2 regions of the Mesorhizobium sp. B2-4-12 genome follow, and region 1 is predicted to be linked to the other one. Evidence: predicted binding sites of a transcription regulator. Region 1 holds the regulator's gene; the other holds the start of a gene.

Evidence for each region. The regulator PhoB, encoded in region 1, activates phosphate uptake and scavenging genes when phosphate is short. The targets are predictions, from matches to a motif close to TGTCATNNANCTGTCAT.
Region 2: the regulator PhoB is predicted to act here: its motif matches at 11,102-11,118, upstream of FJ934_RS07125 (YdcH family protein).

The regions. Positions count from the first base shown of each region.
Region 1 covers NZ_VFVC01000010.1:114,369-129,617, forward strand. Annotated here, with positions in the region: gene FJ934_RS08945 (response regulator) at 1-658, shown strand, start outside; gene FJ934_RS08950 (DUF1328 domain-containing protein) at 850-1,014, shown strand; gene FJ934_RS08955 (PAS domain-containing sensor histidine kinase) at 1,200-2,234, shown strand; gene FJ934_RS27935 (hypothetical protein) at 2,368-2,550, shown strand; gene FJ934_RS08960 (hypothetical protein) at 2,731-3,057, shown strand; gene FJ934_RS08965 (YMGG-like glycine zipper-containing protein) at 3,141-3,386, shown strand; gene FJ934_RS08970 (CHASE domain-containing protein) at 3,479-5,101, opposite strand; gene FJ934_RS08975 (ATP-binding cassette domain-containing protein) at 5,252-6,052, opposite strand; gene FJ934_RS08980 (sugar ABC transporter permease) at 6,064-7,419, opposite strand; gene xylF (D-xylose ABC transporter substrate-binding protein) at 7,661-8,701, opposite strand; gene FJ934_RS08990 (ROK family protein) at 8,970-10,214, shown strand; gene phoB (phosphate regulon transcriptional regulator PhoB) at 10,227-10,916, opposite strand; gene phoU (phosphate signaling complex protein PhoU) at 11,032-11,739, opposite strand; gene pstB (phosphate ABC transporter ATP-binding protein PstB) at 11,765-12,568, opposite strand; gene pstA (phosphate ABC transporter permease PstA) at 12,565-13,416, opposite strand; gene pstC (phosphate ABC transporter permease subunit PstC) at 13,420-14,409, opposite strand; gene pstS (phosphate ABC transporter substrate-binding protein PstS) at 14,474-15,249, opposite strand, start outside.
Region 2 covers NZ_VFVC01000008.1:8,092-23,340, forward strand. Annotated here, with positions in the region: gene FJ934_RS07065 (helix-turn-helix domain-containing protein) at 1-288, shown strand, start outside; gene FJ934_RS07070 (hypothetical protein) at 366-599, shown strand; gene FJ934_RS07075 (heme-binding protein) at 794-1,225, shown strand; gene FJ934_RS07080 (hypothetical protein) at 1,229-1,630, opposite strand; gene rpmF (50S ribosomal protein L32) at 1,977-2,159, opposite strand; gene FJ934_RS07090 (transglycosylase domain-containing protein) at 2,300-3,061, opposite strand; gene FJ934_RS07095 (polyprenyl synthetase family protein) at 3,282-4,199, shown strand; partial or broken gene FJ934_RS07100 (SDR family oxidoreductase) at 4,255-5,011, shown strand; gene FJ934_RS07105 (response regulator) at 5,121-7,457, shown strand; gene FJ934_RS07110 (Stf0 family sulfotransferase) at 7,472-8,239, opposite strand; gene FJ934_RS07115 (lytic transglycosylase domain-containing protein) at 8,425-9,279, opposite strand; gene ispG (flavodoxin-dependent (E)-4-hydroxy-3-methylbut-2-enyl-diphosphate synthase) at 9,285-10,538, opposite strand; gene FJ934_RS07125 (YdcH family protein) at 10,853-11,032, opposite strand; gene FJ934_RS07130 (YdcH family protein) at 11,273-11,476, shown strand; gene FJ934_RS07135 (IclR family transcriptional regulator) at 11,488-12,276, opposite strand; gene FJ934_RS07140 (transporter substrate-binding domain-containing protein) at 12,446-13,276, shown strand; gene FJ934_RS07145 (amino acid ABC transporter permease) at 13,348-14,013, shown strand; gene FJ934_RS07150 (amino acid ABC transporter permease) at 14,015-14,665, shown strand; gene FJ934_RS07155 (amino acid ABC transporter ATP-binding protein) at 14,670-15,249, shown strand, end outside.

The DNA of each region.
Region 1 (15,249 bases):
CCCGGAGGCATCGAGCGACCGCATCGCCTTGTACAAGGTTTTCGCCAAGCTCTTCACCTCGGTCGCCATCCGCGTGCCGCAGGAGCAGGCACAATCGGCGTGGGAGCAACGCGCGGCCGCCAATCTCAATGCGATCGCGCCGCTTCCCCGCCAGGCTTTCCTGCTGGTTGCGGTGGAAGGCTTCAGCGAGGACGAGGCCGCCGAGATACTCGACGTCGGCGAACAGGAGTTCTCCGAATTGCTTGCCCAGGCAAGCGATGAGATTTCCCGCCAGGTGGCAACCGACGTGCTGATCATCGAGGACGAGCCGCTGATCGCCATGGACATAGAAGAGATGGTCGAGAGCCTCGGCCATCGTGTCGTCGGCACGGCGCGCACCCACGCCGAAGCGGTGACGATGTTCGGCAAGACGCGGCCGAAGATGGTGCTGGCCGACATCCAGCTCGCCGACGGCAGTTCAGGCATCGAGGCGGTCAACGAAATCCTGTCGTCGACCTCCGTGCCGGTTATCTTCATAACCGCCTTTCCGGAGCGCCTCCTGACCGGCGAGCGCCCCGAACCGGCCTTCCTGGTGACCAAGCCTTTCAATCCCGACATGGTCAAGGCGCTGATCAGCCAGGCGCTGTTCTTCGACCGTCAGGCTAAGGCCGCCGCGTAGGATCAGGGCTTCGCGGATCTGATCGGACAGTATGACTGCGAGGGCCGCCCGATGTGATGCATCGGGCGGCCCTTTGCGGTCCTTATCGGCGAATTGATCCGAACCATTGCACGCATCGTCTTTTTCGGCAAAGGGTGGAACAATCCGCAGCCACCCACGTTTTGTCAGCATCATTTGGAAGGAGAAGAGCCATGCTTTACTGGGCGCTCGTATTTCTCGTCGTAGCAATCATCGCCGGCGCGCTTGGTTTTGGCGGCATCGCCGGTACATCTGCTGGGATCGCGCAGATATTGTTCTTCATCTTTCTCGCCTTCCTGGTCATTTCGCTTCTTGCCGGCCTGTTCAGGCGGGCGTGAACGCTCCATCCAGGCGAACACTGGAAGCCGCACCCCTCAAACGGTTTCCAGCCACCGCCGGGCGGTATCCTTTCAAAGGGACACCGTCCGGCGGACCGATTTTGGAGGCCGGCTTTCGACAAATTTCATGGGGAACCCATTTGACGGTGAGCCGTTCAGCCTGAGGTGGGTGGACAGATGGACCGATGCGCTCCAGGACTCCAGATAAAACGGAAAGCGCACGAAGCGACGAGGTCATTGCCCTGCATCCGGCAGAAAGCGGCATGCAGCTTGGCCGGGCTTTACTCCACGCCCTCTACAATGCTGGAATCTCGGTCCTTTATCAGGATCGCGAGATGAAGACCGTCTGGGCCCGCAACATGCGTGCGCCCTGGGTTTCGGACAATACCGATAGCAACGGCATCCTGCCGCTGGCGCAGACCGACCGCATCAGCGCCGCCAAGCGCGATGTGGTCGTGACTGGCAATCCTCAGCACCTTGAGATCAGTATGCCGGTCGAGAACGGCGTGCGCTGGTTCCAGGTTTGGGTTGATGCCGACCGGGGCGACGACGGCGACGTGCAAGGTGTAGTCACCACCATGGTCGAGACGACCGAGCAGAAACGGCGCGAACAGACGCTGACAACGCTTCTGCGCGAAGTCAGCCACCGCTCAAAGAACCTCCTGGCGATCATCCAGAGCATCGCGACCCAGACCGGTCGCTATTCCGATGGCATCAGCGACTTCCTGACGCGTTTTCGCGGCCGGCTGCAGTCGCTGGCTTCTTCCCAGGATCTGGTGACATCCTCCAACTGGCGCGGCGCGGCGCTCCATGAGTTGGTGGCGAGCCAGGTCGGCCGCTACGAGACGAACACACCGCATAGCCTTCGCTTCCGAGGCGCCAATCCCTACCTCAATCCAAACGCCGCGCTGCATATCGGCCTGGCGATGCATGAACTCGCGGTCAATTCGGTCAGCTACGGTGCCCTGTCCCGGCCGGATGGTTTCGTCGAGGTGACCGCCGATCTCAACACTGCCGCCACCGGTGAAGTTACCCTGTCACTCATATGGGCCGAAACCATTGGCACCAACGGCGGCCGAGGCAAGCAAAAGCGTTTCGGCAGCGTCGCGCTGGAACGGGTGGTGCCGGCATCCCTGAGTGGAACCGCGAGCCTCGACATCGCCGATGGCCATCTTGAATACCGCCTTATCGTTCCGCACAGCAACTTCGATACCCAATGAGCGGGCCACGACAAGCAGCGATTCTTAACCGGCTATTCACCATGAGAATGAATACTGTTTTTCTCAGATACCAGCGGAACCTGCGGCCTTTTTGGACATTTCCGCAGGAGCATTTACAGCTCGGTACGGGAGGATGCCCTTGACGGTTGCCGACATGAACAGGCTGGAACAGGCCGCCCGAATTTCCATGGGCGAGTTTCTGGACCCTGAGGCATCCGCGCAATCGCTTCCCGCTGCCCGTAACCGGTTACCGGACATTGTTGGATTGGCGCTGGTCGCGGCAATCCTCCTGACAGTGCTGTTCCAGTTCACCTGATCGCGATCAGCGTCCTGGCTGGGGGCCGGCTCGGATATGGTCTTGGCCGCCGTTCCAACGGGTGACGGGGGCCATTGCGGAAATCTGTTGCCGGCGGGCCGGCATTATTCGCCTATCCCCGGGTGGAAAAGGAACTTTCTGGCGATGCGGTCCGTTGTTGTGGCGAGAGGATATTTCTCCATGGAACACATCGCCGCGTTGCTGCTGGTCATCGGTTGCACCAACTCGATGGCCGAGTGCCGTGAACTGCAGGTGCCGGTCAGCGTCTTCGCAACCGCCGACCAATGCACCGCCGAGCGTCCCTTCGCCATGGGCGACGTTCAGGGGCAGGCGCAGCACATCGTTGCCAAATGCCTGGCTGTCGATCCCGCGCTCGAGGATGACTACGACCAGATCGTCTGGAATGTGCGCCCTGATGGCAGCCTCGACGCTTCGCTGGCGATTTCCAGCCCCGTCATGGCATCTAACGCGGCGCGCCCAGAAAAAGACGACCTTAGCCAACAATAAATTCGAGCAGCAAAGACCGTTGTTTCATGCTAAATGGCGGTTGGAGTTTACTAAAGTGAGGACACAAAGTGAGGAGTGACTCTATGCGGAAAATGATTATTGCCATGGTTGCGGTGGTCGCGGTCAGCGGCTGTACCAGCACCGAAAAGGATGTGGCTGGCGGTACCTTGATTGGCGCCGGTATCGGCGGCCTGGTCGGCGGCGGCAAGGGCGCACTGGTCGGTGCGGCTGTTGGTGCCGGTTCCGGCCTTTTGGTGCGCAACCTGCGCAATGGCTACTGCCAATACCGTGATCGCCACGGCCGCATCTACACCGCGCGCTGCAACTAGTCAGCGACAACGGAATCCAGATCCGGAGGCCGGTATCGTGCCTCCGGATTTTCTTGACCGGCGATCTGTTGCTTGGCCTGGTGACGGCAGATTTAGCCGACCAGCGGAATTCTGATTTCCACCTTCAGACCATCGGCCTGAAAATCGCGTTTGATCGTGCCGCGCAGTTCGCGCGTGACATTGAGGTCGATCAGCTTGGTGCCGAATCCGGTTTCGGCGGGCGCCTGGACTTTCTTGTTTCCGGCCTCCCGCCAGTTGAGGGCCAGCGTCCGCTCGCGCCCGCGCCCTTCCAGCAGCCAGTCCACCTTGAGCGCGCCAACGGAATTGCCGGCTTCGCCGTATTTGAGCGCATTGGTCGCCAGCTCATGGAAGGTCAGGCCAAGCGCCTGCGTCGTGGTCTCGTCGAGCAACACCTCCGGGCCTGAGAGGAGCTCGTCGGGCAATTCCTTGCCGAAAACCTGGCCGAGCTCGATGCGCAGGAGGTCGGCGAGATCGGCCTTCTGCCAGCGCGAGCGCGTCAGCATGTCCTGCGACGCGGCCATGGCCTGCAGCCTGGCCGAGAAGGATGCGGAAAACTCGTTGACATCGGTCGCCCGCGAAGCCGTCTGCCGCGCGATCGCCAGCACCCTGGTGATCGAATTCTTGATGCGATGCTTCATCTCCTGCAGCATCAGGTCCTTTTCGAGCAGGCTCTTTTCGGTCGTTTCGTGCAGGCGCGATACCGCCTCGTAGGCCCGCTCCTGATAGCGGGCCACCAGCGCGATGGCGCCCGCCAACAGCAGGCCGAACAGCCCCAGCATCATCGGGATGGCGCGCGACGACGGTTGTGAGAAGGCGCTGGTCGGCCTGAACAGCACGGTCCACGGACGGCCGGCCACCGTGATCTTTCGAGTGACCAGCAGCCGGTCACCAAGGGCCGAAACCGGTGGCGTCTCCGACCGGAACAGCAGATTGTCGCCGTTCACCGCGCCGTCATAGATCTCGGTGTTGACCGGCAGCAGCGGCGCGCGGCTGAGCGCGATCTGGAACAGGTCGCGGGCCCGGAAGGCGGCGTAAAGAAAGCCCGCGGTCGACGATCGCGATGCGTTGATGACCTCCGGTGCGGTTTCGACGTTGAGCCGCACGAAGACCAGGAAGCCGGTGAAGGTCTGCGCCACACCCGTGCCCTGGCCCAGTTGCACCAGCCCGCTCGCGTGCTGCTGGTCATCGGCCATTGCCTTCTCGATCGCCGCGCGCCGCACCGGCTCGCTGAACATATCGTAGCCGATGCTGGACTGGCTGGAGGGATCCAGCGGCTCGAAAAGCGTGATGGGCGCGCGCCAGGGCTGCGTCGAGGCCGGATAGACCGGATGGCTAGCGCCAAAATCGTGCAGGATATCGCGTTCGACCGCCGCTTCGTCGCCCGTCTTGACAAGCTGAAGGAAGCCGATGCCACCCAGGCCAGCGAAATTGTTGTCGATATCCAGCGCGTCGAAGAACGCCTTGAACTCGTTCTGGGAGATGTCGCCGTTGCGGGCATCGAACAGGGCCTGCGTCGACCGCAGCAGCGACAGATGCAAGTCGATCCGGCTCTCGATCCGGTTGAGTGCGTCGTCGGCCGCCGCTTCGAACTTGATGCGGGCGGCTTCCTGCGTCGCGAAATAGGCGAACCCAGCCATGGTCATGCTGATCAGCGCAACGGCGATGAACGCAACGATTGGAAAAAGTCTCTTCAACGGATGATGCGGTCCATGGGCAATACCGGACCTTTATGGGCAAGTCGCCGGGCCAACACAATGGTCAGGCCAAGCCATCGCGATCACTGGCATATCACATGAGCGGCAACGCGGGCCTGGTCCGCCAATGCCGGGCGCGACCGATAGGCCTCAGGCGGCGATCTTCAGCGCACCCGGTCCGGGAATGGCGCCAGGAGGACATTTGCCCAGGATGATCATGCCGAGCACCTCGTCCTGGGTTACATCCGTGGTACGCGCGGTCCCGACGACCTGGCCGTTCTTCATCACGCAGACCCGGTCGGCCAGTTCGAAGACATCGTGGATGTCGTGGCTGATCAGGAAGATGCCGATGCCATCGGACTTGAGCTGCCTGACCAGTTCGCCGACCTGTGCCGTTTCCTGGGGCCCAAGCGCCGCGGTCGGCTCGTCCATGATCAGGATGCGGGCGTTGAACAGGATCGCGCGTGCGATCGCCACCGACTGTCGCTGCCCGCCCGACAGCTTGATGACCGGCTCCTTGAAGCGCTGGAAGCGGGGATTGAGGCGCCTCATCACCTTGCGCGCCTCGGCCTCCATCGCAACGTCGTCGAGCGTGCCCCAGGCGGTCATCAACTCGCGGCCGAGAAACAGATTGGCGGCGGAGTCGACATTGTCGGCCAGCGCCAGCGTCTGGTAGATCGTCTCGATGCCGTATTTCTTGGCATCGCGCGGGTTGGTGATCGTGGCTTCCTCGCCATTGACGAATATCTGCCCGGCGTCGCGCTTGTAGGCGCCGGAGAGGATCTTGATCAGCGTCGACTTGCCGGCGCCGTTGTGGCCGAGCAGCGCCACGACCTCGCCGGGGAAAAGATCGATCGAGGCGTCATCGACGGCCCGGATGCCGCCAAAGGCAATCGAGATGTTGCGCATGTCGACCAGCGGCGGGCCGGCGGGAGCGTTTTTGTCAGCCATGATCGTATCCTCTAAACCCGCTTGCGATAGACGGTGTCGAGCCAGACGGCGATGACCAGCACGGCGCCGACGACGATGCTTTGCAGCGGCGAGTCGACACCGAGCAGCACCATGCCGGATTGCAACGACTGCATCAGCAGCGCGCCGAGCATGGCGCCGATGATCGTTCCCGAACCGCCCGCAAGCGACGTGCCGCCGATGACGGCCGCGGCGATGACGAGCAGCTCGTCCAATGTTCCAAGCACATTGGTGGACGAGTTCTGCCGGGCCGACGAGATCGCGGCGGCGAACGTGGCCAGCACGCCCATGATCATGAACACCTTCATGGTGATCCAGCGCGTGTTGATGCCGGCGAGATTGGCGGCCTCCGGATTGCCGCCGATGGCAAAGACATAGCGGCCGAAACGGGTGCGGTTGGTGATGAAGGTCATGATCAGCCCGACCGCAACCGCCATCAGCACCGGAATGGCGATGCCGTGAGCGATGAACAGGCCGCCCTCGGGCACGGTGATGTTGTTGGCGGCGGCGTATCTGTTCACAATGCCGATCGGCCACGGATAGGAGTTGGCCAGCCATACCGCGCCCATGATGGCGGCGCAGGTGACGGCGCCAAGCAGCGTCTCGGCCCAGATCGGGCGCAGCGGGAAACGGAAGCGCTTGCGTTGCACCCGCCCGTTGAAAAGCGCAAACACCACGGCGAGGCAGGCGACGATGCCGACGATCCAGCTCCAGGTGGCGCCGATCGATCCGGCCGGCCCGCCTCCCATCAGCTGGAAGGTGGCGTCGAGCGGCGCCACGGTCTGGCCGCTGGTGACCCACCAGGCAGCGCCGCGCCAGACCAGCAGGCCGCCCAGCGTGACGATGAAGGCAGGCACTTCGAGATAGGCGATGATAAAGCCCTGGAAGGCGCCGATCAGCAGGCCCAGCACCAGGCCGATGACCAGCGCTAGCACCCAGATCCATGGATTGCCGAGTTCAAGCCCGACGAACCGAACTAGGAAATGCACCTGGGCAAAACCCATGACCATGCCGATCAGGCCCTCGGCCGAGCCGACGGACAGGTCGATGTTGCGCATAACGATGACCAGCACCATGCCGCAGGCCATGATGGCGACCGCGGAGCTTTGTACGGAGAGGTTCCATAGATTGCGCGGCGTGAGGAAGGTGCGGCTGTCGAAATCGAGCGGATTGACGCCCAGACGCAGGCTCGAAATCACGTGCAGCCCCACCCAGATCAGCAACAGGGCGCCGATCATGCCGAGCATGCGGGTGTCGATCTCGGTTGCCTTCAGGAAGCGGGCGACCGCGCCGAGTTCCGATGCGCGTGCGGTATCGACCTGCGGCGGGTTGGACGTCGTGTCGGTCATGATTTCCTCCCACTGGCCGCCGTCTGGCGCGGACGCCGGAGCCCAGCCTAGAAGCTATCCGCCTGATGCGGAAACACAAATCTTTTTGAGAAAACGCCGCCTTAAAGCAATTCCAGGAAAAGTGCGTAGCGGTTTTCCGTCCGGAATTGTGGGAAACAATGGGCTGGAACGGTTCAGCGATTCAAGAAACACTGAACCGTTCCAGGGCCGCGGCGTCTATATCTGAGAGAAACAGGCCAGCTTAGTTACAGGCCGCGACGGTGCCGGCGGCGACGCCCGCGCAGACTTCGTCCTTCTTGATCCAACCGGCATCGATGACGACGTTGAGATTGTCCTTGGTGATGGCGACCGGGGTCAGGAACAGCGACTTGACAGTGTTACCGCCAGGCGTCGTGAAGTCCTTCACGCCGGCAATGTCGGTCATCTTCTTGCCGTCCGCCAGTTGCGAGGCGATCTCGGCGGCGTTCCTGCCGAGCTCGCGCGCGTCCTTCCACACCGACACGGTCTGGGTGCCGAGCGCGATGCGGTTCAGCGCGGCATGGTCGCCGTCCTGGCCCGACACCGGCACGGTGCCAGCAAGGCCTTGCGCCGTGAGTGCCGCGACGACGCCGCCGGCGGTGCCGTCATTGGCGGCGACCACGGCGTCGACCTTGTTGTCGTTGGCGGTCAGGAACTGCTCCATGTTCTGCTGGGCGTTGGCGGGCAGCCAGCCGTCCGTATAGGCCTCGCCGACATTCTTGATCTTGCCGCTATCGATGGCCGGCTTGAGCACTTCCATCGAGCCCGAGAACAGGAAGTCGGCATTCGGATCGGCACCCGAGCCCTTGATGAAGACATAGTTGCCTTCCGGCTTGACCTTGAACACCGCGCGGGCCTGCATCCGGCCGACTTCCTTGTTGTCGAAGGTCAGGTAGAAGACGTCCTTGTTCTCGATCAGGCGGTCATAGCCGACGACCGGAATGCCTTCATCCAGCGCCTTCTGGACGGCCGGGCCGATGGCCGAGGCATCCTGCGCCAGGATGATCAGCGAATTGGCGCCCTGCGAGATCAGGCTCTCGACATCGGTGAGCTGCTTGCCCGGATTGGACTGTGCGTCGGCGGAGATGTACTTGTCGCCTGCGGCCTCGATCGCCTTCTTCATGGCGGCCTCGTCGGTCTTCCAGCGCTCTTCCTGGAAGTTGGACCAAGAAACGCCGATGACCTTGCCCTTCGCCTGCGCGACCGACGCGAGCGTCAGTGACATGGCGACACCCGCCAGGATGGCGACTGCGAATCTCTTCATGATATCCTCCCTGCGCCGCGTATGGCGCGACCAAACTGACCCGAAGGCCGGCACAAAGGCTCTATTTTTTCGAGCCTCAAAAAAAATAGTGATGCATCGCCGGAAGGCTGTCAACAATGATTCTGATGGATTTTGAGGGCCGAGAACTTTTTTCGAGCCCCGCAATAAATAAATGACATCGCCGGCCGCTTCTGCCAGTATTTGATCTGTTGCCGCAGTGTTCGAGGGGCACGACGAGCCGCGGCGACCGGGAGGATATTGGAAAGGCATGTCGGTCGGAATCCGCCACGACGATCTGCGCCGGCGCAACCGCGCAATGGTGATTGCGGCCGTGCGCCGGGCCGGCCAGCCCTCGCGCACCGAAATCGCCGCGACCACCGGCCTCAGCCACTCCACCATATCGGCGATTTCCTCTGATCTGATCGGCGAAGGTACCCTGGCCGAAGGCAAGCCGAGCGAGGCCGGCGCGCTCAAACGCGGCAGGCCGCAGGTCGGGCTTGGCCTCAATCCGGAAGCCGCAACGGTGATGACCGTGGTGCTGTCGCTGAATTTCCTGTCCGTCGCCGTCATCGACTATGCCGGCCAGGTCATATCAGAGGAACAGCGCCGGCTGGATACGCTGACCATGTCGCGCGATGCACTGATCGGCGAATGCGTCGCCATCGTGCGGCGGCGCCTGGAGGATCCCGACCTCGACGTGCGCAGCGTCGCCCGCATCGCGCTGGCGATCCAGGGCATCACCGACACCGATGCCCGGGCAATGCTGTGGTCGCCCATCACGCCGCAGACCGACATCGCCTTCGCCGACATACTCGAAGCCGAGTTCGGCATCCCCGCCACCGTGGAGAATGACTGCAACATGATGGCGGTGGCGCTGCGCTGGCGCGATCCGGAGCGCTACCGCGACGACTTCATCGCCATTCTCCTTTCGCACGGTATCGGCATGGGCCTGGTGCTGAAGGGCGAGCTCTTCACCGGCACCCATTCCTCGGGCGGCGAATTCGGCCATATGATCCATCGGCCAGGCGGCGCGCTCTGCCGCTGCGGGCGGCGCGGCTGCGTCGAAGCCTATGCCGGCAATTACGCCATCTGGCGCAACGCCAGGCAGCTCAGCGAGGACACCGAGCCGGTCGCCGATGTCAGCGACGCGCAGATGCGGGCGCTGGCGGCGACGGCGCGGCAAACGGACGGGCCCGAGCGGGAGGCCTACCGCAGGGCCGGCGAGGCGCTGGGCTACGGCCTCGGCAGCCTGTTCGCGCTGATCGATCCCGCCCCCGTCGCCATGGTCGGCGTCAGCGCCGCCGCCTTCGACCTGATCGAGCCGGCATTGCGCGAGGCCATCGCCCAGACCGCCGGCGGCCAGCACTCGAAATCGATTTCCTTCGACACCGAGCCCAACGAGTTGCCGCTGATCCGCGAGGGCTGCGCCATGCGGGCGCTGACCTTCGTCGACCAGGAGATTTTCGCGCCGGGCATGCAGGCGAAAGCCGGCTCCGGGAAGAACGTGGCCTGAATAAAGTCGCGCTCAATCCTCGCGGATTGCATACCCCGCACCACGAATGGTGCGGATGACGTCGGGCATGCGGCCGTTATTGACCGCCTTGCGCAACCGGCCGACATGCACATCCACCGTGCGCTCGTCGATATAGATCGTCTCCCCCCAAACATTGTCGAGCAGCTGGCTGCGCGAAAACACCCGGCCGGGATGACGCATCATGAATTCGAGCAGGCGGAATTCGGTCGGCCCGAGCCGGATCTCGCTCTTCTTGCGGTAGACGCGATGTGATTCGCGGTCGAGCACGATGTCGCCCACCTTGAGCACGCTGGACAGCACTTCCGGCTTGGCGCGGCGCAGCAGCGCCTTGACCCTGGCCATGAATTCCGGTGTCGAGAACGGCTTGACCAGATAATCGTCGGCGCCGGTCGAAAGGCCGCGCACGCGGTCGCTTTCCTCGCCGCGCGCCGTCAGCATGATGATCGGCAGCCGCTCGGTCTCGGGCCGCATCCTTAGCCGGCGACAGAGTTCGATCCCGGACACCGCCGGCACCATCCAGTCGAGCACCAGGAGGTCGGGGACGTTCTCCTGCAGGCGAATCTCCGCCTCGTCGCCGCGCGGGACCACCTCGACCTGGTAGCCTTCCGATTCCAGATTGTAGCGGAGGAGCACGCCGAGTGGCTCCTCATCCTCCACCACCATGATGCGTGGCGCGATCATCGACTGGTCACCTCTAAGGCAATTCCAGGAAAAGTGTGAAGCGGTTTTCCGTCCGGAATTGCATGGAAACAAGAGAGAGAGCGGTTTTCCGTAAAACGGTGAACCGCTCTGACGATCAAGCCGCCGGCGCCGACATCGCCGTTTCGTCCTGCTTCGGACGATTCGCGGGCAGCTGCGTACCGGTCAGCACATAGTAGGCATTCTCGGCGATGTTGGTCACATGGTCGCCGATGCGCTCGAGATTCTTGGCGCAGAACAACAGATGCGTGCAAGCCGTGATGTTGCGCGGATCCTCCATCATGTAGGTGAGAAGTTCGCGGAACACGGAGGTGTATTTGACGTCGATACGTTCGTCATCGGCGCGCAGCTTGGCAAGGGCCTCGGCATCGTGCGCCGCATACTCCTCGATCACGCCCTGCACCTGGATCAGCACCAGCTGCGCCATGGCGTCGATGGAATGCGACAGGTCGCGCGGCGTGGTGGACAGGCCGACCGTACCGACGCGCTTGGCGATGTTCTTGGCAAGGTCGCCAATGCGTTCGAGGTCACCGGCCATGCGGATCGACCCGACGACATGCCGCAGATCGTCGGCCATCGGCTGGCGCTTGGCGATCAGCGTGATGGCGCGGTCGTCGAGTTCGCGCTGGCGCGCGTCCATGATGACGTCGTCGGAGACAACGCGCTGTGCCAGCGCGTTGTCGGAGTTCAGCAGCGCCTTGGTGGCGCCGCCGACCATCGAGCTGGCGAGATCGCCCATGTCGCTGATCAGCCTGCTGATCTGTCCGAGATCCTCGTCGAAAGAAGCGACTGTGTGTTCGGCCATGATCCTGGTCCTCGTATGCGTGAGATCAGCCGAAGCGGCCGGTGATATAGTCCTGCGTGCGCTTCTCGCGGGGCGATGTGAAGATCTTCTCGGTACGGTCGAACTCGACCAGCTCGCCCAGATACATGAAAGCCGTCTGGCGCGACACGCGCGCCGCCTGCTGCATGTTGTGGGTGACGATGACGATCGTGTAGTCGGCCTGCAGCTCGTCGATCAGCTCCTCGATCTTGGCGGTCGACAGCGGGTCGAGCGCCGAGGCCGGCTCGTCGAGCAGGATGACCTCCGGCTTCACCGCCACGGTACGGGCGATGCAAAGACGCTGCTGCTGGCCGCCCGAAAGGCTGAGCCCGCTGGCGTTGAGCTTGTCCTTGACCTCGGTCCACAGAGCCGCGCGCTTCAGCGCCTGCTCGACACGGCCGTCCATCTCGGCCTTGCTGATCTTCTCATAGAGCCTGACGCCGAACGCGATGTTTTCATAGATCGACATCGGAAACGGCGTCGGCTTCTGGAACACCATGCCGATCTTGGTGCGCAGCAGGTTGAGGTCCTGCGAGCGGTCGAGAATGTTCCGGCCGTCAAGCAGCACCTGACCCTCGGCGCTCTGCCTCGGGTAGAGCTCGTAGATGCGGTTGAAGACGCGCAGCAGCGTCGACTTCCCGCAGCCCGAAGGACCGATGAAGGCGGTGACACTGCGCTCGGGCAGCGACAGGCTGATGTCCTTCAGCGCCTTCGACTGGCCATAGTAGAAATTGAGGTCCTTGACCTCGATCTTGGCCTTTTCCACGGCAGCCTCGGCCACGTTCAAATCGGTGGACAACATCGGTTTCATCTGTCCTCTCTGCGTCCGGTAAGGCTGCGGGCGAAGATGCTCAGCCCGAGAACCGTTAAGGTGATTATGAGTGCGCCGGTCCACGCCAGCTGCTGCCATTCCTCGTAAGGGCTGAGAGCGAACTGGAAGATGGTGACAGGCAGGCTGGCCATCGGCGCGTTGAGATTGCTTGACCAGAACTGGTTGTTGAGCGCGGTGAAGAGCAGCGGCGCCGTCTCGCCGGAGATGCGGGCGATGGCCAGCAATATGCCGGTGACGATGCCGGAAAGCGCGGCACGATAGGCGACAGAGCGGATGACCACCCAGCGCGGTGCGCCGATCGCGGCGCCGGCCTCGCGCAAGGCGTTCGGCACCAGGTTGAGCATGTCCTCTGTGGTGCGCACCACCACCGGGATGACCAGGATGGCCAGCGCGACGGCGCCGGCGATGGCGGAGAAGTGCCCCATCGGCCGCACCAGCAACTCATAGACGAACAGGCCGATAACGATCGACGGCGCCGACAGAAGGATGTCGTTGATGAAACGCACCACCGTGGTCAGCTTCGAGAAGCGTCCGTATTCGGCCATGTAAGTACCGGCCAGCACACCGATCGGCGTGCCGACGATGACGCCGATGACGGTCATCACGATGCTGCCATAGATGGCGTTGAGCAGGCCGCCGGCATCGCCGGGCGGTGGCGTCATCTCGGTGAAGACCGCCAGCGAAACGCCGGACAGGCCCTTGTAGACCAGGGCGCCGAGGATCAGCGCCAGCCAGGCAAGGCCGATGCCGGCGGCGACGACGCAGAGCGCCATCATCACGCCGTTCCTTCTCTTGCGTCTGTTGTGGAGTGCCAGGGACGTCGACATCGGTCAGGCTCCCGTGCGGGCGTCGATGCGCATCAGCATATAGCGTGCGATGGCAAGGATAATGAAGGTGATGACGAAGAGGATCAGGCCGAGCGCCACCAGTGAAGAGGTGTAGAGTTGGCCGTCGGCTTCGGTGAATTCGTTGGCGATCGTCGCGGAGATCGTCGTTGCCGGCGCGAACAGCGAGGCGCTGATACGATGCGCGTTGCCGATGACGAAGGTCACCGCCATGGTTTCGCCGAGCGCGCGGCCGAGGCCGAGCATAACGCCGCCCATAATGCCGACACGGGTGTAGGGAATGACCACGCGCCGCGTGACTTCCCAGGTTGTGCAGCCGATGCCGTAGGCCGATTCCTTCAGCACCGCCGGCACTGTGTCGAACACGTCCTTGGTGATCGAGGTGATGAACGGCAGCACCATGATGGCCAGGATCAGCGATGACGTCAGCAGGCCGATGCCGTAGGGCGGGCCGGCGAACAGGCTGGAGAGCCCGGGCACGTTGTGAAAGATGTCGATGATGAAAGGCTGTATCGTCGTCTGCAGGAATGGTGCGAACACGAACAAGCCCCAGATGCCGTAGATGATCGAAGGGATGCCGGCCAGAAGCTCGACGGCGATGCCGATCGGGCGCCGCAGCGGTCGCGGGCAAAGTTCGGTGAGAAAGACGGCGATGCCGATGCCGATGGGAACGGCGATCAGAATTGCGATGGCTGACGTGACGATGGTGCCGTAGATCGGCGACAGGGCGCCGAAATTCTCGGTGACCGGGTTCCATGCCTCGGTCGTCAGGAAGGAAAAGCCGAACTTAGACAGGGCTTCCCATGAGCCGGCAAACAACGAGATGGCGACGCCGCTGAGGATGAGCAGGACGAGAACGGCAGAAGAGCGTGTAGCCTCCCGAAACACCATGTCCGTGAAGGCGAAGCGCCGCACTGTCGCATCCCTGGACCGCATGACGCTCGATAACGGCGTAGCTTCTGAAACGGTGGTCATCTAGCCCCTCGTATTCGAAAGAAATGGGAGGACGCCAAAGGCGTCCTCCCTTCGACAAAGAGAGTTACTTGGCGGCGTAGAGCGACTTGCCGTCGCTGCCGACGATGTCCTTGCTCCACATTTCCTCGACGCTCTTGACGACCTTGTCCGGCATCGGAACGTAGTCCAGTTCACCCGCCATCTTGTCGCCCTTCGCATAGGACCAGGCAAAGAACTTGAGCGCTTCGCTGGTCGCCGCGGCGTCATCGGGCTTCTTGTACAGCAGGATCCAGGTCGCGGACGTCATCGGCCAGGACTCGGCGCCCGGCTGGTTGGCGAGAATGACGCCATAACCCGGCTGTGAGTTCCAGTCGGCATTGGCCGCCGCGGCCGAGAACGCCTTCGCGGTCGGCTCGATCTTCTTGCCGTCCTTGTTGATCATGTCGGTGTAAGTCAGCTTGTTCTGCTTGGCATATGCGTATTCGACATAGCCGATGGCGCCGCCGGTCTGCGACACGTTGTTGGCAACGCCTTCATTACCCTTGGCGCCGATACCCACCGGCCACTCGAGCGCGCTGTTGACGCCAACCTTCGACTTCCAGTCGGCGTTCACGTCGGCGAGATAGTAGCTGAAGTTGAACGTGGTGCCCGAGCCGTCCGAACGGTGGACAACGGCAATCGCCTGGTCTGGCAGCTTGGCCTTGGGGTTGAGCTTCTTGATCGCCTCGTCGTTCCAGTTGGTGATCTTGCCGAGGAAAATATCGGCCAGCGTCGTGCCGTCGAGAACGAGTTCGCCCGGCTTGATGCCTTTGAGATTGACGACGGGCACGATGCCACCCATCACCATCGGGAACTGGGCGA
Region 2 (15,249 bases), on a different contig from region 1:
GCGATCTACAGCCTGACCGAGATGGCCATCACGCTGGTGCCGATCCTGGCCCATCTCGGCGCCTGGGGTCGGGTCTGGCTGCCGACCAGCGATGAACTCTCGATCCGCGCCGAGCTTCTGGAAAAGGGCGGACCGCCGATGTGGGAGAAATTCATGGACGAACTGCGCCACGAGCATCTCGGCACGCCGCTCGACACACCGTCCGGCCCTTCTGTCCGCGCGACGCTGCGGGCCGCCTATGAAGCCGTGGTTGCCAGCAAGGCTCTCAGCGCCGGCCCGACCACGTGACCAACTATTTTCCCCGCTAAGAGGCCGGCTCTGCTACAACTATGGAAAATCACACGTGACGGGATTGGATAAGGCTCTTGGTTGAGAACTCTAGGGATACTGCCCGCGCGCGCGCCGATCTGCGCTTCAAGAAGCAGGAAGAGGCGGCGACAGTCCGCCAGAAAGCGATGGCGGAATACGCCGCGGAGAGTGACGCGCGCAAGGCCAAGACCGACAAGCTGAGGGCGCTGCGGCTCGCCAAGGAAGCCGAAGATCTTGCCAACACACCGGCAGTGCCCGCAAAGAAGCCCGCGCGCGCCAAGAAAAAGTAACACGCACTTCCCCGGCTGCCTCGCCAATGGCCTTGAGCCAGTGGCCGTCGACTGCATTGAGATCACGGCATCGGCGCCGTCCAGATAGGGCAGTCCTTCATCCCGCCTTCTCGCAAGAAGCATTTTCAACCCAAACCGGGATTGCGTCGTCCGGCCGGTCGCCGATGATTGTCCATTTCAAACAGGAGACTGCCATGACCGCGCTGCCGCTCGAAAAAGCCATTGAGATCATCGACGCCGCCTTCGCCAAGGGCGCCGACCTCAAGTTCAAACCGCTGGGCGTCTCCGTGCTCGATGCCGGAGGACACCTGGTCGCCTTCCAGCGCCAGGACGGCGCCTCGTTCCTGCGCCCGCAAATGTCGGCCGGCAAGGCCTATGGCGCGCTGGCCATCGGCATGGGCTCGCGCCGTGTCGAGGCCTTCGCCAAGGAGCGCCCGCATCTCATCGCTGGCATCTCCGACGTGTCGGGTGGACGCGTGCTGCCGGTGGTCGGCGGCGTCCTGATCCGCGACAAGGCCGGCACCGTCCTTGGCGCCGTCGGCATTTCCGGCGACACATCCGACAATGACGAGGCAGCGGCCATCGCTGGCATCGAGGCCGCCGGCTTCACCGCCGATCCGGGCTGAGCCTCAATTCAAATTGATGTCCCGGCTGGCTGATCGCATCGAAACCGCGAATCCGGCCAGCACATCGAACAGCGCGATGATCGTCAGCGTGAAGAAGATCGAGTGCGCGGCGCCCTTGACCAGCAGGAACTCGACCAGGAAGGCGACGAAGACCAGCGTCGAGAGAAGATGGTCCATGATCGAGGCGGTGGTCGTGCGCGCCGACTTCACCATTTCGAGGAACAGGAAGATCAGCCCGATCAGCACCATCAGGTCGCCGAGCGTCATCGAGAATACCCCGCCCGACATCATGCGGAACGAGAAGACCTCGCTCGCCCACGGATCGTCACCGCCGCCGAATATCCCGAGCAGGCCGAGATTGTAGAGCACGAAAGGCACGATCAAAAGCGGGACGGCACCGAACATCTGGCGTCTCCATATGGGGGCACCTTCTGTAGAATGCGCCACAGGCATGCCGTCAAGATTTTTCGTGCGCGGCCGCAAACACGGTCGAAGACCGGATGCAACAACCATGTCAGCCGGTTGCCCGGCCGACATGGGAGCAGCCGACAGAGACTTCGACACCTGAAATAGCCGGCGCGCACGGCGGCACCGATGACATTGAAGAGATATGGCCCGCGTCGTCGAGGCGATATCGCGTGCCGGCGCGATCTCGACGATGTCCGTGCCGACGAGACGTCCCTTGCCGACCAAACGCAAAAAGACCGGCCAGAGGCCGGTCTTTTGCAACTCAAACCTTAAAAAGCTTGTCTCAGCTTTCCTTGGGCGTCAGCACCTGGCGACCGCGATACATGCCGGTCTTCAGGTCGATGTGGTGCGGGCGGCGCATTTCGCCGGAATTCTTGTCCTCAACATAGGTCGGGGCCTTGAGGGCGTCGGCCGAGCGGCGCATGCCGCGCTTGGACGGAGAGGTTTTGCGTTTCGGAACGGCCATGGATATGCTCCACTACATGGTCAAAAGCCCCGCCCGCCCTCGTGAAAGGGCCATGTCGGGGCCTAAATCTGAGAAAGTCGGGTGCCTATACACGCCTGACATCGTTTTGGCCAGCACTGCGGTGAATTTTTTTGAGTCGGCTACTCGAGACAGCCGACATAAGCGCCGGAACGGCCGGCACGCCGCTCGATCAGATTGGCGAGTCTCCGAAGGCCCGGCCCCGGCTTTGCCGGATTGCGGGCGATCGGATTGGGCAAGGTGACGGCCAGCAGTGCCGCCTGCCGTCTGGACAACTGCTTTGCCGGAATGCCGAAATGATGCTGCGCCGCCGCCTCGATTCCATAGATGCCCGGCCCCCATTCGGCGATGTTGAGATAGATTTCCATGATGCGCCGTTTCGACATCACGGCGTCGAAATAGACGGCCAGCGGCAGTTCGACGACCTTGCGCACCGAGCCCAGCGGCCGCGACCACAGGAACAGGTTCTTCACCGTCTGCATGGTAATGGTCGAGGCCCCGCGCGTCGCCTCGCCAGCCAGCGCATCGTCGACGACGCCCCTGAGTTCGCCGAGATCGACGCCGCGATGGAAGCAGAACTGTCCGTCCTCCGACATGATGACGGAATGGGCCAGCACCGGCGCCACATCGTCGATCGACACCCAGCGCCGGTCATAGCCGGAGAAGGTCGCCAGGTCCTTCAGCATCAATGTCGAGACCGGGTGCACGAAGGGCGGCAGATAGAGGAATGTCAGCACCGCCGGGATAAGCGCCAGCACGGCGGCCACGACAATGCCGCGCCGGACCCAGCGCCTGAGACTGCGGCGGTTTATGCCGCGCGATCTCGTCGCCATGTCCAGCTTTTCGGTTTCATGATCGACGATCGGTTCCGCCAAGCCGCCCAACCCGTGCTGTGGAGCGCGTTGCGAGATCGCTCCTGTCAGTCATTCGGCGGCGTTGTCGAGAACCGGAGCCGTGCGTACAGTCGAGTACGTGAGCACCGGAAGCGCGGGAAACGCCGTCAGATGACCGTAGGATTGGAGTTTCCCAACGGGCTCTTACCGCTCCGGCATAATGGCGCTTGGCTTCTTGCGCAACGTCTGAGTGTCGGCTACCGGTCCGGCCATGACGAATGACGACGAAATGGCGTTCGAAATGGCGCTCATCAGGCGGGCCGCCGCCGTCGAGGTGCTGCTGCGGCGGTTGCTCGACGACCGACCGCTTTCGGGCGAGATCACGCGGCCCGATCGTCTGATGGCGGCGATGCGCCACGGCGTGCTGAACGGCGGCAAGCGGCTGCGCCCGTTTCTGGTCATGGAAAGCGCTGCCCTGTTTTCCGCCGATGGCGAAGCGGCGCTGCGCGTCGCGGCGGCCCTCGAATGCGTTCACTGCTACTCGCTGATCCATGACGACCTGCCGGCGATGGACGACGATGACCTGCGCCGCGGCCAGCCGACCGTGCACAAGGCGTTCGACGAAGCGACAGCCATCCTGGCCGGCGACGCATTGCTGACGCTGGCCTTCGACATCATCGCCGGCGAGGCGACCCTGCTGCCGGCCGAGCGGCGGGCCGCTTTGGTGCTGGCGCTTGCCCGCGCCGCCGGCGCCGGCGGCATGGTCGGCGGCCAGATTCTCGACCTCGAAGCCGAGCGCATCCCGCCCGACGAAACCGGCATCATAAGGCTGCAGGCGATGAAGACCGGGGCGCTGATCCGCTTCGCTTGCGAGGCGGGTGCCATCATCGCCGGCGCTTCGGCGGAAGACCGTGAGCGACTGGCCGAATTCGGCTCGGCGATCGGTCTTGCCTTCCAGCTTGCCGACGACCTGCTCGATCTGACCGCCGACATCAAGCAGATGGGCAAGGCGACCGGCAAGGACGCCGCCGCCGGCAAGGGAACGCTGGTGGCGCTGCACGGCGCCGACTGGGCGCGCGGCCAGCTGCACGGCCTTGTCGGCCAGGCGCACGCGCTGCTCGAACCCTATGGCGACAAGGCGGCCCTGCTGAGGCAAGCCGCGACCTTCGTGGCCATGCGCAACAGCTGACGGCACCACCGGCGTTCGTGGTACATGGCAAGAGGCAAACGGGAGATCAGCTTCGATGTCATCCAGTCTGTTCGATCTCAGCGGACGCCGGGCGCTCGTCACCGGCTCCTCGCAAAGGCATCGGGTTCGCCTTGGCCAAAGGCCTGGCGCAAGCCGGCGCCAGTGTGGTCCTCAACGGCCGTGACGCCGCAAAGCTTGGCGCTGCGGCGTCGCAGATTCCCGGCGCGCAAACGCTCGCCTTCGACGCCACCGATCATGAGGCGGTCCGCTCGGCGATCGACAATTTCGAGCTGTCCGGCGGTCCGATCGACATATTGGTCAACAATGCCGGCATGCAGTTCCGCACGCCGCTCGAGGACTTTCCCGCCGATGCGTTCGAGCGCCTGCTGCAGACCAATGTCGCCAGCGTCTTCCATGTCGGTCAGGCGGTCGCGCGCCATATGATCAGGCGGGGCCGCGGCAAGATCATCAACATCGCCTCCGTGCAGACGGCACTTGCCCGCCCCGGCATCGCGCCCTACACGGCAACCAAGGGCGCGGTCGGCAACCTGACCAAGGGCATGGCGACCGACTGGGCCAGACACGGCCTGCAATGCAACGCCATCGCGCCCGGCTATTTCGATACGCCGCTCAACGCGGCCCTCGTCGCCGATCCAGCCTTCAGCGCCTGGCTCGAAAAGCGCACGCCGGCCGGCCGCTGGGGCAAGGTGGAAGAGTTGGTCGGGGCCTGCGTGTTCCTCGCCTCCGATGCCTCGTCCTTCGTCAACGGCCACATCCTCTATGTCGATGGCGGCATCACCGCATCGGTCTGATCCGCGGCCGCCACAGGAAACCAGCAATCACGCCAACGAAATCTTAATGTAAATGAAGCGTAATCCGGTCATTAAAATTTAAAATAATGCGTATGTGTTGGGGTTGCGCATGCCGGAATATTCTTCCTTCATCCGGTTTGTCCGGATTCGTTATCTTTCAGGATTGCTGATTTTCGCGCTCGCTTCCACGGCCATCATGGTTGCGCTCGACCGTGTCAATGCCTTTCGCCATGACGTCGATGCGCTGAGCAGCAATCTCGTCGTCTTCACCCGCGACCTGCGCAACGCGACCAGCTTCGCCGAGACCACCGGCTCCGCCTGGCGCAACGAAACGCGCGATGCGCTGACTGCTTCGGCGCGCGCTCATTCCGAACGCCTGACCAGCGAGATCGACACACTGACCGCCCAACTCGCCGCGATACATCAGCGCCTGTCGGTCAAGACCATCGACGAACTCGAAGCCTCCTCGGTCAACGGCGACCTGTTCTGGTCGCCGCGCGACATGGTGCGCAACCTCAACCTGATGTCGGTGGCGCAGAAGGCGGATGAATGGAGCTATCGGGAAATCCGCAACCAGAACGACCTATTTGTCCAGCCGATGCTGGTGCGGGTCCGTACCGCATTGGACGAAGAGCGCCATCTGGCCGACGCTTCCAGCGACAGGCTGCTTTTGTGGGCGAGCGGCCTGCTGTTCGGCGTCCTGGCCATCGTCGCCTTCTGGATCTTCCGGCCGATGGAACAGGCGATCCGCCGCGCCTTCGCCCAATCAGCCGAATCCCTGTTCAAGGCCGAGGCCGCCGACCGCGCCAAGTCCGAATTCCTGGCCAATATGAGCCACGAGATCCGCACGCCGATGAATGGCGTGCTCGGCATGGCCGAATTGCTGGCCAAGACCGAATTGACCCCACGCCAGAAGACCTTCACCGACGTTATCGTCAAATCCGGCAATGCGCTGCTCACCATCATCAACGATATCCTCGATTTCTCCAAGATCAATGCCGGACAGCTGACGCTTGATCCCGCCCCTTTCCGTCTCTCCGAAGCGGTCGAGGATGTCGCGACACTGGTCTCGGCGCGTGTCGCCGAGAAGAACCTCGAGCTGATCGTACGTGTCGACCCGCGCCTGCCGGCCTATGTCGTCGGCGACGCCGGCCGCTTCCGCCAGATCGTCACCAATCTGGTCGGCAATGCGGTGAAGTTCACGGAAAAGGGTCATGTGCTGATCGATGTCGGCGGCGAAACCGTCAACGACGTCGTCCAGCTCAAGCTGCGCGTCGAGGACACCGGCATCGGCATCCCGGCCGAGAAACTGCAGAACGTGTTCGAGAAATTCGCCCAGGTCGATGGCTCCTCGACCCGCCGTCACGAAGGCACCGGCCTTGGGCTTGCCATCGCCGCACGCCTCATCGATCTGATGGCCGGCAAGATCGGTGTCGAGAGCGAGATCGGACGAGGCTCCGTCTTCTGGTTCGCCGTGCCGCTGCCCGTGCACCGTGCCGAGGCGCGCGACGCGATCGTGCCGGTCGACGTCACCGGCGCGCGAGTGCTGGTCATCGACGACAATCCGGTCAACCGCGAGATCCTGCTCGAGCAGCTCAGAAGCTGGAGCTTTGACTGCGCCGCCGCTGAAAGCGGCGCCGTGGGGCTGGCCTTCCTCGATCGCGCCTGCCAGTTGGGCGCCAGCGTCGACTGCATCATCCTCGACTACCAGATGCCCGGCATGAATGGTGCCGATGTCGCCCGGGCCATCGCCGCCGACAGCCGACTGTCGGCCATCCCGATCGTCATCCTGACCTCGGTCGACCAGGTCGATTTCGGCAAGATGATCATCGACTTCGGTATTGCCGCGCACCTGACCAAGCCGGCGCGCTCGGCGGTGCTGCTCGGCACGGTCATTTCGGTCATCCAGAAGGCCCGCTCGCAGGTCGGCAAGGCGCAATTCGTTCGCGAGCCGATCCAGCCACCGCCGGCGGCTCCGCCTGCGTTCACGGTCATCCGGGGGCCAGCCGTGCCGGTCGTGACAGCGCCGGAATCGACTCTCACGCCGAACGGCCCGATAGACATCCTCATTGCCGAGGACAATGACGTGAACCAGCTGGTGTTCGGCCAGATCCTCAACGGGCTCGGCCTCAGCTACCGCATTGCCGGCAACGGCCGCACGGCGGTCGAGATGTACCGGTCGCTGCATCCGAAACTGATCCTGATGGATGTCTCGATGCCCGAGATGAACGGTTACGAGGCAACCCGCGCCATCCGCGCGATCGAGGCTTCGTCGGGCGGCCGCATCCCGATCGTCGGCGTCACCGCGCACGCGCTGAAAGGCGATCGCGACAAGTGCATCGAGGCCGGTATGGATGACTATCTGCCCAAGCCCGTCTCGCCCGATCGCCTCGGCACCAAGATCGGCACATGGCTCAGCGAGACAGTGGTGGCCAAGACCGCCTGAAGCGCGTCATTGCGTCAGGCGAGTGCGTCCAGATGGTAGCGGCGCATCCAGTCCAGGCTTGTCTCGTCGGCGAGCTTTGCGACACCGGGTCTGACATCCTCGGCATTGGGGGCTCGAACGCCCAAGGCTTCGCAGATGCCCAGCAATGCCGCGGCCGGGTCGGCGGAAAGGCGTTCGTAGCCAACCCGCAGCGGCGTGATGCCTTGCTCCGCGAACCACCTGTTCCAGGCTCGATCATAGGCCTCCAACTCGGTGAGCTCAGCCTTGATGCGCTGAAAGTCATACTGCGGTTGCCCCGGAAGCCCGACTCTCTCGATCTCGGTCCCATCGGGAGCGACGTGCCAAAGACCGGTTTGCCGTGCCTTCACCAGGGAGACAGCTTGCGCGAGCTTGTTCGCGCGCGATAAATGTACGTAGAGAACACGGCCAAAGGCCTTTTCGAAACGCGCTCTGTCCGACGCAAGCCCGGGGAAAATCTGGTCGAGTATGGCTGAAAGCTCGTCCAGGTTTTCACGCATCAGGCGCAGGCCGAAGACATCCGTCCCGCCCTTGCCGGCCCTGCCCTTGCCGGCAATGATAGCCGCGTTGAGATAGGCGACGTTGAATTCAAGCTCGCCCATTGTGTCGCGACCGGGCAGCTTCCAATCCTCTACCCACTCCGACATATCCTGCCGTCGGTAGAATGAGTGAGGATCGCCGGCAGTCCGGGTGGACGCCAGTAGCTTGCACAGCAAAGTGCTGCCGGTTCTCGGCGTGCCGCAGATGATGTATGCATCGAACATCCCGCTGCCCTTGTCCTCATCGCAGGCAGGGCAACCCCGGCCAATCCACGTCCCGGTAGGCGAAATTGTTGCCGGATGCGAAGGGCGCATTACAGCGGGATGAGCAGGCTGGTGTCGACTTCCAGAGGATGTCCGGGAATTCGACTACCTATGGTTCAATGTGGGATTCGGCCGCTACAGTGTCATTACCGGTTGCGCACCACCACGCAGGCGCCGCCGACGCTCTGCAATTTCTGGCAGATGAAATTGGCGGCGGCACGGTCGTCCACCCCGATCCTGACGGCATAGATGCCGCGCCGGCCCATCGGCGTGCGCACCCGGCTGACCACCGGATCATGGCTGGCGAGCAGGGCCGGAAACCGGCTCCTCACGCGCAGCCACTGGTTGATCGCGGCGCCGCGGCGGAAATTGCCGGCAACCTGGATGCCCCAGGGCTTCACGTTGATCGAGGCCATCGCCACGGTCCGCGACATGATCACCGGCAGCTTGCGGCAGGCGACGGCGAAATCCGTCTTGGCGTCGAGCGGCTCGACCTTTCCGCCATAGGCACGGTCGGAGAACTTGTCGACCGGTTCGCCCATGATGTCGAAGACATAGCTCTCGGTCTCCATCGGCAGGAAGCCGCCCGAAGCTAGCCAGCGCGACACCCGGTTTTCGCCGGCATTGTAAGCGGCGGCGGCGAGGCCAAGATTGCCATAGCTGGTTTTCATTTCAGCCAGGTACTTCGCCGACGCCGGGATCGCCTGGGTGATGTCGAAGGAATTTTCGAGCCCCCGCATCTTGGCCGTGCCCGGCATGAACTGGGCGATGCCCTCGGCGCCGACCGGGCTGACGGCGTTAGGATCGAAACGGCTTTCCTTCCAGATCAGCCGGGCGAAGAAATCCCTGGGCAGGCCGTTCTGGTCGGCATAGGCCTGGATCAGATTGCAGACCCTGTCGATCAATCTCTGCTTGGCCGATTGCGGCGGGTCGGCCTGAACAAGCGCCGGCCAGCCCAGCCCACATAACACGATCAGCGTCGCCCAGGGGAAACGCTGCATTGGACTTACTCTGCCGCGGCCTTGCCGCCGCGACCGAACCGCTGCTCGATATAGTCGGCGACCATTTTCTCGAAATCCGCCGCGATCGAAGGGCCGCGCAGCGTCGCCGCCTTCTTGCCGTCGACGAAGACCGGCGCCGTCGGCGTCTCGCCGGTGCCGGGCAGCGAAATGCCGATATCGGCATGCTTGGATTCACCTGGCCCGTTGACGATACAGCCCATCACCGCGACCTTGAGGTTCTCGACGCCGGGATATTTCTCGCGCCACACCGGCATGTTCTTACGCAGATCCGCCTGGATGTTCTGCGCCAACTCCTGGAACACGGTGGAAGTCGTGCGGCCGCAACCGGGGCAAGCCGCGACGATTGGCACGAACTGCCGGAAGCCCATGGTCTGCAGCAATTCCTGCGAGACCTGCACCTCGCGCGTGCGGTCGCCATTGGGCTCCGGTGTCAGCGAGATGCGGATGGTGTCGCCGATCCCTTGCTGCAGGAGAATGCCCATGGCGGCGGACGAGGCGACGATACCTTTCGAGCCCATGCCGGCTTCGGTGAGCCCCAGATGCAGCGCATGGTTGGAGCGGGTAGCGAGTTCCGTGTAGACGGCGATCAAATCCTGCACGCCGCTGACCTTGGCCGACAGGATGATCTTCTCTCGGGCAAGGCCGATCTCTTCGGCCATCTCGGCCGACAGGATCGCCGACTGCACGATCGCCTCGCGCGTTACCTCCTGCGCCGTCAACGGGAAACCCTTGTCCTGGTTGTCGTCCATCAGCCGCGTCAACAGATCCTGGTCGAGCGAGCCCCAGTTGACGCCGATACGCACCGGCTTGTCGTGCTTGATCGCCATTTCGACGATCGCCGCGAACTGCCGGTCCTTCTTGTCCTTGAAGCCGACATTACCGGGGTTGATGCGGTATTTGGCCAGCGCCTCGGCGCAGGCCGGATGATCGGCCAGAAGCTTGTGGCCGATATAGTGGAAATCGCCGACCAGCGGCACATCGATGCCGAGGCGCTGAAGCCGCTCATGAATATGCGGCACGGCGGCGGCGCTCTCGTCGCGGTCGACGGTAATGCGCACGATCTCGGAGCCGGCACGGTGCAGCGCCGCCACCTGCGCCACCGTCTGGTCGACATCGGCCGTGTCGGTATTGGTCATCGACTGCACGACAACGGGCGCGCCGCCGCCGACGACCACGCCGCCGACGTCGACGCCGACCGAGGTGCGGCGGGGGAAGGGAAAGGAAAAATATCCGGTCATGCCGGCAGCCTTTTGTCTCTGAAGCGCCATGCACCCACGTGGACGCATAGGGCGCTCCGGGCCTATACGCTGAAGTCCGGGCATGAGGTGGAGGAGCAAAGATCGCTTGTCAATGGCGATAGGTCGCCACTGGCAGCAATTGAGCCTCGCGACGGACCTGAAAACAGGGCGCGACCCAGCGCGGCCGAGACATGGAACGTATGAGAGGATATCGGCTACCGGCTTGTAGCGCAGCGCTCAAAGCTCACCACGCCGGCGGCTTTTACCGCCGGCAAGCAAGACCGCAAGAGGTGAGCGGCTATATCAGGTGAGGGTCAATGCGTGGTCGGTTGCGCCCTGAGTTTCTCAATCGCATCCTTGATTGCCAGCTTGCGTCGCTTGAGATTCACGATTTCGAGGTCGTCCACCGACGGGTGGTTCATCGCGTCATCGATTTCACGTTCAATGTCGCCGTGTTTCCGCTGCAACTCATCAAGATGGGATGCAAGAGACATGATTGGTTCTCCCTTTCATGGTTTCCTCGATTGCAGCCGTCAAAGGCACGTCCACCGCAGGTCGCTTCTGTGACGGCACGGTGACACTGTGCCACCTTCGGACAGCGATGTCGAATGATCCGTGGTAGCATTCCACGACAATGTGAAATGTGGTATGGGCTGCGCGCCGGTGGCAGAAATTTGCCGCCCCCGCCCAATCAGGCCCAGTTTTGGGTGCCGCAGACGTGCAGACGGTAAAGAATGTCCGATCAGGAACAGGCCGATATTCGCCTCGAATTTTCCCGGCTGAAGCAGGAACACGCCGATTTCGACGCGGCGATCAACGCGATGATCGCCATGAATTGCGACCCGCTGCAGATCCAGCGCATGAAAAAAAAGAAGCTGGCACTGAAAGACCGGCTCATGAAGCTGGAAGACAAGATCATTCCCGACATCATCGCTTGAGGCGCGTTCGCCTATCCTGCGATCGAGAGCCTGGCCGCGCGGTCGCGCAGCAGGCCGATGAGGCTGCCGGTCCGCTCCTGCGACGTATCGATCGGGACCACCAGGCACATCGTCGCCTCGACCTTGCCTGGCGCTGAAAAGACCGGCACGGCAAGACATTTGGTGTAGGCATCGACCAGACCCGAGGTCACGCAGTAGCCGGTGACGCGCGCCTTGGCGATGTCGGCGATAAAATCGTCGAGCCGCAACTTGCGGCCGTCGGGCAGCACGAGATCGTCTTCCGATACCATGCCTTCGATCGCGGCCCTCTCCAGCCCCGCTAGAAGCAGCCGGCCGGACGCGGTCCAGGGCAGCGGTATCTGCAGGCCAGTGGCCGAGCTGATGCGGAACGGCCTGCTGCCCGGGCTTGAATGGACGATGGTGTAGCGGCCGCTCTGCAGCATGCACAATTCCGAGGTCTCGCCCGTCTCGCGTGACAGATTGTCGACCTCCTGGCGCCCGCGCCGCAGCAGGTCGTTGCCGCGCACATAATCCATTCCATAGAGATAGAGCTTCTTGCCGAAATAGACGCGGTTGCCATCGCCGGCCATTTCCAACAGGCCAGCATCGACCAGCGATCGCACCAGCGTATAGGTCGTCGAGCGGGGTGCGTTCACCCCCTTGGCAAGATCGCCGATCCCGATCGCCCTCTGCGTCGTGTGCAGAAACTCCAGAATCTCGAGCACCCGGTTGAGGCCCTTTTCACGGGAGCCCGAGATCTTCTCGCTGTCTGAAACAGCCAAGGCACTGCCATCTTGCATTGTCGATTCCTGGTGTTAGTATCTGTCTTGTACAGGATACATGCGTCTCTTGTAAGAGACAATCGGAATGATCACTGTCGCGTGTATGACCTGTGCGTAGGGGAACACAACATGAAGGGAGGTCGCCGTGAACGACACATCCGGAAGACGTGATTTTCTGAAATTGGGAATGGCGGGACTTGCGACGGCCGGCGTGCTGGCAACCGTCGATGCCCAGAAGGCCGCCGCCCAGGCCGCATCCGAAAGCCTGCTGCGCACCGTGCTCGACCGCGGCAAGCTCATCGTCGGCACCGGCAGCACCAACGCGCCCTGGCATTTCGAGAACGACGCCGGCGAATTGGTCGGCATGGACATCACCATGGGGCGGATTCTGGCCAAGGGGCTTTTCGACGACCCGACCAAGGTCGAGTTCGTCATGCAGGATCCGGCGCAGCGCATTCCCAACGTCACCACCAACAAGGTGGACATCACCATCCAGTTCATGACGATGACGGCGCAGCGCTCGCAGCTGATCAACTTCACCAGGCCATACTATGTCGAGGGCGTTGCGCTGCTGACGCTTCCCAGCGCCGAGAACAAGACCTTCGACAAGCTGCTTGCCGGCGGTTCGGCGACGCGCATTTCCATCCTGCAGAATGTCGATGCGGAGTCCTCTGTCCACTTCGCCTTGCCGCAGGCGCAGGTGATGCAGATCGACACCCAGGCCAACGTGCTGCAGGCGCTGGAATCCAAACGGGTCGACGCCGCCGCGGTCGATCTCTCCACCGTGCGCTGGCTCGCCTCGCGCAATCCGGACAAATATTTCGATGCCGGCAAGAGCTGGTATTCGATGCTCTATGGCGCCGCGGTCCGGCAAGGCGATCTGGACTGGCTGACCTTCGTCGACCAGACCTTCACCATCGCCATGTTCGGCCACGAGACGGCGCTATACGACGCCGCCTTCAAGCAATATTTCGGCCAGGAGCCGCCGCCGCGCCACCCCGGCTTCCCGGTCATCTGATCCAGCAGGCGGAAGGGGCGGCACCCTTTCCGCCTGGCTTCTTCCGACGCCCTTCACACCGAGGCGAACGCATGGGCTATGCCCTCAACTTCAACCTGATCTGGCGGCACTTCGACAAGCTGTGGGGCGGCCTGCTGCTCAGCCTCGAGCTTGCCGTGATCTCGATCGCCATCGGCATCGTCATCGGGTTGGTGCTGGCGGTCTGGTATGTCTCGGCCGGGCGCGTCGTGCGTGCGACGATCGCCGCCTATGTCGAATTCATCCGCAACGTGCCGCTGATCCTGCTCGTCTATCTCGTCTTCTACGGCCTGCCGACCGTGGTGGACCTTGCCTACAGCGCGCCGACCTCGTTTGTCCTGACGCTGTCGGTCTATAGCGGCGCCTATCTGGTCGAGGTGTTTCGCTCGGGCCTCGAGGCTGTTCCACGCGGCCAGCTCGATGCCGGCAAGGCCATCGGTCTGACGCCCTGGCAAAGGCTGCTCCACGTGCGTCTGCCGACCATGCTGCGCATCACGCTGCCGGCGCTCTCCAACACCTTCATCTCGCTGTTCAAGGACACCTCGATCGCCTCGGTCATCTCGGTGCCGGAACTCACCTACGGCGCCCAGTGGATCAACTTCAACACTTTCCGCATCGTCGAGGTCTACCTGGTCACCACGGCAATGTATCTGGTGACCGGCTATACGCTGCTTTTCGCGCTGAGACTCGTCGAGCGCCGGTTCAGGGCGGCGCGCTGAGATGCTGAGCCAGATCCTCTACGCCCTGCCCTTCCTCGCCCAAGGCTTCGCCGTGACCCTGTGGGTGTCGCTGCTGGTCGTGGTGCTCTCGCTCATCGCCGGCGTCCTGCTCGGCGTCGGCCTGGTCTATGGCCCTGCCCCGTTGCGCTGGGCGGTGCGCATCTTCTCCGATACGATCCGGGGCATTCCGATCCTGGTGCTGATGTTCTTCGTCTATTACGGTCTGCCGGCGATCGGGCTTCATCTGCCGTCCTTCTGGGCCGCGGTGCTGGCGCTCACTCTGTTCAAGACGGCGCAGGTGGTGGAATATGTGCGCGGCGCCGTCGCCTCCATTCCCAAGGGCCAGTCGGAAGCGGCGATGGCCATCGGGCTGACCTTCCCCCAGCGGCTCACCTCGGTCATCTTTCCGCAGGCCTTCAGGCGCTTCCTGCCGCCCTGGATCAACGGCGTCACTGACGCGGTCAAGGGCAGCGCGCTGGTCTCGCTGCTCGGCATCACCGACCTGATGCAGGCCATCAACCAGGTCATCGGCCGCACCTATGAGGCGATGCCGCTCTATATACTGGGCGCGCTCATCTACTTCGCGGTCAATTACGCGCTTTCGCTCGCCAGCCGGCGGCTCGAGCGGCGCTTTGCCTTCATCCGGGAATAGCACCATGTCCGACGCCACAAACGCCAGTCCCGCGCTGCTCGACGTGCGCGATGTCTCCAAGGCCTTCGGCGCCGTGGAGGTTCTGCGCTCCGTCAGTCTTCAGGTGAAGCGCGGCGAGGTGGTGACGGTCATCGGCCCCTCGGGCAGCGGCAAGACCACGCTGCTGCGCTGCGTCAACTTCCTCGAAAGCTACGACAGCGGCTCCATCCGCATCGACGGCAGGGAGGTCGGCTATCGCGAGGCTGGAACACGGCAGCGCCGCAGCGAACGCGACCTTGCCGCCATGCGCGCCGAAACCGGCATGGTGTTCCAGAGCTTCAACCTGTTTCCGCACCTGACGGCGGCCGGCAACATCATGCTTGGGCTCACCAAGGTGCGCGGAAAGAGCCAGTCCGAGGCGCGCAAGGCCGCCGAACACTGGCTCGGCCGCGTCGGCCTCGCCCACAAGGCCGACAGCTTGCCGGCGGAGCTGTCCGGCGGCCAGCAGCAGCGTGTCGGCATCGCGCGCGCCGTGGCGATGGAGCCGAAGATCCTGCTGCTCGACGAGATCACCTCCGCCCTCGACCCCGAACTGGTCGGCGAGG